DNA from 2 places in the Microbispora sp. ATCC PTA-5024 genome. Region 2 is predicted to be linked to the other one. Evidence: predicted binding sites of a transcription regulator. Region 2 holds the regulator's gene; the other holds the start of a gene.

Region 1 (2,460 bases), on a different contig from region 2:
AGGATCAGGCCGTACGTCAGCCCGGCGAGCGCGGGCGCGGCGAGGACGGTCCCGAGCACGTCGAAGCGGCCGTGCGGCCCGGCGTCGCGGGTCTCGGGCACGTGGCGGGCGGCCACGCCGACCACGACGGCCGCGAGCGGCAGGTTGAGCAGGAACACCCACCGCCAGCCGGCGGTCTCGACCAGCCAGCCGCCGAGCAGCGGCCCTACGGCCGCGGCGACGCCGCCGAGCCCGGACCAGGCGCCGACGGCGCGGGGCCGGTCGTCCGGGACGAAACTGGCCTGGATGATCGCGAGCGAGCCGGGGATCAGCAGCGCGCCGCCGATGCCCTGGAGCGCCCGGGCGAACACGAGCACCGCGATGTCGGGCGCGAGCCCGCACAGCGCGGAGGCGAGCGCGAACCAGGCCACGCCCACCACGAAGATCTTCCGCCGTCCCAGCCGGTCGCCCAGCGACCCGCCGAGCAGGATCAGGGACGCCATCGTGAGGGTGTAGGCGTTGACGGTCCACTGGAGGCCGGACATCCCGGCGTGGAGATCGCGGCCGAGCGCGGGGAGGGCGACGTTGACGACCGTTCCGTCGAGGGTGGCGATGCCCGACCCGAGGACCGTGGTGAGCAGCACCCACCGGCCGGTGCCCGACGCTAGTCGGATATGTCCGGTATCCATATGGGTCATCCTGCGGCATCCGCGAGGGTGCTTCCGCCCGTCGTCCGGCGACGATTACACGATTACGATCGCTCACAGCGAACGGGCGCAAATCAGGGAACACGATCACACTCCTGTTAGTTGAGTCGGCATAACTCAACCTTTGGAGTTCGCATGTCACAGATCCTTCCCGTCCTTCCGCTGGACGACGAGGTCGTCCTGCCCGGCATGGTGGTTCCTCTTGATCTGTCGGCCTCCGAGGTCCGGGCCGCCATCGAGGCCGCGCGGGCCAGCGGCGAGAGCCGGGTGCTCCTCGTGCCCCGCGTGGACGGCCGGTACGGCGCCATCGGCGTCGCCGCCGTCGTCGAGCAGGTCGGGCGGCTGCCCGGCGGCGAGCCGGCCGCCGTGGTCCGCGGCGTCGACCGCATGCGGGTCGGCACCGGCACCACCGGCCCGGGCGCGGCGCTCTGGGTGGAGGCCACGGTGCTGGACCAGGTCGCCGTCGGCTCCCGGGCCGAGGACCTGGTCAAGGAGTACAAGGCCCTGACGACCACGATCCTGCAGAAGCGCGGGGCGTGGCAGGTTGTCGACGCGGTCAACCAGATGGAGGACCCGGCGGTGCTGGCCGACAGCGCGGGCTACGCGCCGTGGCTGTCCACGCCGCAGAAGCTCCTGCTGCTGGAGACCCTCGACCCGGCCGAGCGGCTCGACAAGCTCGTCGGCTGGGCGCGCGACCACCTGGCCGAGCTGGACGTCGCGGAGACCATCCGCAAGGACGTCCAGGAGGGCATGGAGAAGCAGCAGCGCGAGTTCCTGCTCCGCCAGCAGCTCGCGGCCGTCCGCAAGGAGCTGGCCGAGCTGAACGGCGACCCCTCCGACGAGGAGGAGGACTACCGGTCCCGCATCGAGGCGGCCGACCTGCCCGAGAAGGTGCGCGTGGCCGCGCTCAAGGAGGTCGACAAGCTGGAGCGGACGTCCGACCAGTCGCCCGAGACCGGCTGGATCCGCACCTGGCTCGACACGCTGCTCGACATCCCGTGGAACGTGCACACGACCGACGAGTACGACATCGCCGGCGCCCGGGCCGTGCTGGACGCCGACCACACCGGGCTCGACGACGTGAAGGACCGCATCGTGGAGTACCTCGCGGTCCGCAAGCGCCGGGCCGACCAGGGCCTGGGCGTCGTCGGCGGGCGCCGCAGCGGCGCCGTGCTCGCGCTGGCCGGTCCTCCCGGAGTCGGCAAGACCTCGCTCGGCGAGTCGGTCGCCCGGGCCATGGGCCGGACGTTCGTCCGCGTCGCCCTCGGCGGCGTGCGGGACGAGGCGGAGATCCGCGGCCACCGGCGCACCTACGTCGGCGCGCTGCCGGGCCGCATCGTCCGCGCGATCCGCGAGGCCGGCTCGATGAACCCGGTCGTGCTGCTCGACGAGATCGACAAGGTCGGCGCCGACTACCGGGGCGACCCGACGGCCGCCTTGCTGGAGGTGCTCGACCCGGCGCAGAACCACACGTTCCGCGACCACTACCTGGAGGTCGAGCTCGACCTCAGCGACGTGCTGTTCCTGGCCACGGCCAACGTCCTGGAGCAGATCCCCGGGCCGCTGCTGGACCGCATGGAGATCGTCACGCTTGACGGCTACACCGAGGACGAGAAGGTCGCGATCGCGCGCGACCACCTGCTCCCGCGTCAGCTGGAGAAGGCCGGCCTCACCTCCGAGGACGTGTCGATCGACGAGGGCGCGCTGCGCCGCCTGGCCGGCGAGTACACCCGCGAGGCGGGCGTCCGCTCGCTGGAGCGCTCGCTCGCCCGGA
Region 2 (2,460 bases):
CGCGACCGCCGAGGAGATCAAGAAGGCCTACCGGAAGCTGGCCCGGCAGTACCACCCGGACGCCAACCCGGGCAACAAGGAGACCGAGGAGAAGTTCAAGGAGGTCTCCGAGGCCTACGACGTGCTGTCCGACACCAAGCGCCGCAAGGAGTACGACGAGGCCCGCACGCTCTTCGGGTCGGGCCTCGGCGGCTACGCCGGCACGGGCGCACAGCGCGGCGGCGGCTTCAACTTCGACTTCGGCGACCTGTTCGGCGGCAGCGGCGGCGGGACCGGCGGCGGTGAGCGCATCGGCGACCTGTTCGGCGGGCTGTTCAACCGGGGCGGCGGGACGCGCACCACGACCACCTCGCGGCCGCGGCGCGGCCAGGACATCGAGTCCGAGGTCACGCTCGGCTTCGGCGAGGCGGTCGACGGCACCACGGTGTCCCTCAGGCTGACGAGCTCGTCGGCCTGCGCCGCCTGCGGCGGCACCGGCGCCAAGGCCGGCACCACGCCGCGGGTCTGCCCGACCTGCGAGGGCACGGGCGCGGCCAGCCGCAACCTCGGCAACTTCGCCTTCTCCGAGCCCTGCCGCGACTGCCGCGGCCGCGGCCTCGTGGTCGACGACCCCTGCCCGGTCTGCGAGGGCAGCGGCCGGGGCAAGAGCACCCGCACGATCCAGGCCCGCATCCCGGCCGGGGTGGGCGACGGGCAGCGCATCCGGATCAAGGCCAAGGGGGCGCCCGGCGAGAACGGCGGCCCGGCCGGCGACCTCTACGTGCTGGTCCACGTGAAGCCGCACCCGGTGTTCGGCCGCAGCGGGGAGAACCTCACCGTGACCGTGCCGGTCGCCTTCCCGGAGGCGGCGCTCGGCGCCGAGATCAAGGTGCCGACGCTCAAGGGCATGCCGGTGACCCTGCGGATTCCCGAGGGCACCCCCAACGGGCGCACGTTCCGGGTCCGCGGCCGCGGCGCCGCGCGCAAGGACGGGACGAAGGGCGACCTGCTGGTCACCGTGCAGGTGGCGGTGCCCCAGAACCTCGACGACAAGGCCCGGGCCGCTCTGGAGGAGTTCAGGGACGCCACCGAGGGCCCCGACCTACGCGAAGAGCTGATCAAGCAGGCCAGAAGCGAGTGAGCCGATGGATGCGAACTTTTTCGATCTTTCCGATGACACACCCGTATACGTGATCTCGGTGGCCGCCCAGCTCTCCGGGCTGCACCCGCAGACCCTCCGCCAGTACGACCGGCTCGGCCTCGTCAGCCCCGGCCGTACGGCGGGCCGCGGGCGGCTCTACTCAACGCGGGACATCGTGCTGCTGCGCGAGGTCCAGCGGCTGTCCCAGGAGCACGGCATCAACCTCGCCGGAATCAAGCGCATCCTCGAGCTCGAGACCGAGAACATGCGTCTGCGGGAGGAGGTCGCCCGGCTCAGGGGCGAGCTCACCATGATGAGGGCGCTGGTCCGCTACGAACTGCCGCCCGCGTAACGTCGCGAATCGAGGCATCGAACACATATGGACTACAAACTCACGCAGAAGAGCCAGGAGGCTCTGTCGGGGGCGGTCCGCCGCGCGGCCGCCGAGGGCAATCCCGAGGTCGCGCCCGCCCACCTGTTCGCGACCATGCTGACCCAGACCGGCGGCATCGCCGTACCGCTCCTTGAGGCGGTCGGCGCCGACTGGAAGCGGCTGCGCGTCCAGACCGAGGAGCTGCTCGACCGCCTGCCCAAGGCGCAGGGCTCCACGGTGAGCGCGCCGTCCAGCTCCCGGCAGCTCCTCACCGTGCTCAACACGGCCGCCCAGCGTGCCAAGCAGCTCGAGGACGAGTACGTCTCGACCGAGCACCTGCTGGTCGGGCTCGCCGCGGACGGCGGCCAGGTGGCCGACCTGCTCAAGGCCGAGGGCGCCACCCCCAACGCCCTGCTGGAGGCGTTCGAGAAGGTCCGCGGGCACGCCCGGGTCACGAGCGAGACGCCCGAGGACACCTACCAGGCGCTGGAGAAGTACGGCGTCGACCTCACCGAGCGGGCCCGGTCCGGCAAGCTCGACCCGGTCATCGGCCGGGACGGCGAGATCCGCCGCGTGGTCCAGGTGCTGTCGCGCCGCACCAAGAACAACCCCGTGCTGATCGGCGAGCCCGGCGTCGGCAAGACGGCCGTCGTCGAGGGCCTCGCCCAGCGCATCGTGGCCGGCGACGTGCCGGAGAGCCTGCGCAACAAGCGCCTCGTCGCGCTCGACCTGGGCGCGATGGTCGCCGGCGCCAAGTACCGCGGCGAGTTCGAGGAGCGCCTCAAGTCCGTGCTCAACGAGATCAAGGAGAGCAACGGCCAGATCGTCACGTTCATCGACGAGCTGCACACGATGGTCGGCGCCGGGGCGGCCGAGGGCGCGATGGACGCCGGCAACATGCTCAAGCCCATGCTGGCCCGCGGCGAGCTGCGCATGATCGGCGCCACCACGCTCGACGAGTACCGCG

Evidence for each region. Region 2 encodes HspR, which represses chaperone genes until heat shock. Its sites were predicted from a motif close to ANTTGAGTCNNNNNGACTCAANT; they were not measured.
Region 1: the regulator HspR is predicted to act here: its motif matches at 787-809, upstream of lon (endopeptidase La).

The regions. Positions count from the first base shown of each region.
Region 1 covers NZ_KI866522.1:995,941-998,400, reverse strand. Annotated here, with positions in the region: gene MPTA5024_RS04510 (MFS transporter) at 1-668, opposite strand, end outside; gene lon (endopeptidase La) at 822-2,460, shown strand, end outside.
Region 2 covers NZ_KI866523.1:1,313,398-1,315,857, reverse strand. Annotated here, with positions in the region: gene dnaJ (molecular chaperone DnaJ) at 1-1,120, shown strand, start outside; gene MPTA5024_RS18580 (heat shock protein transcriptional repressor HspR) at 1,170-1,472, shown strand; gene clpB (ATP-dependent chaperone ClpB) at 1,500-2,460, shown strand, end outside.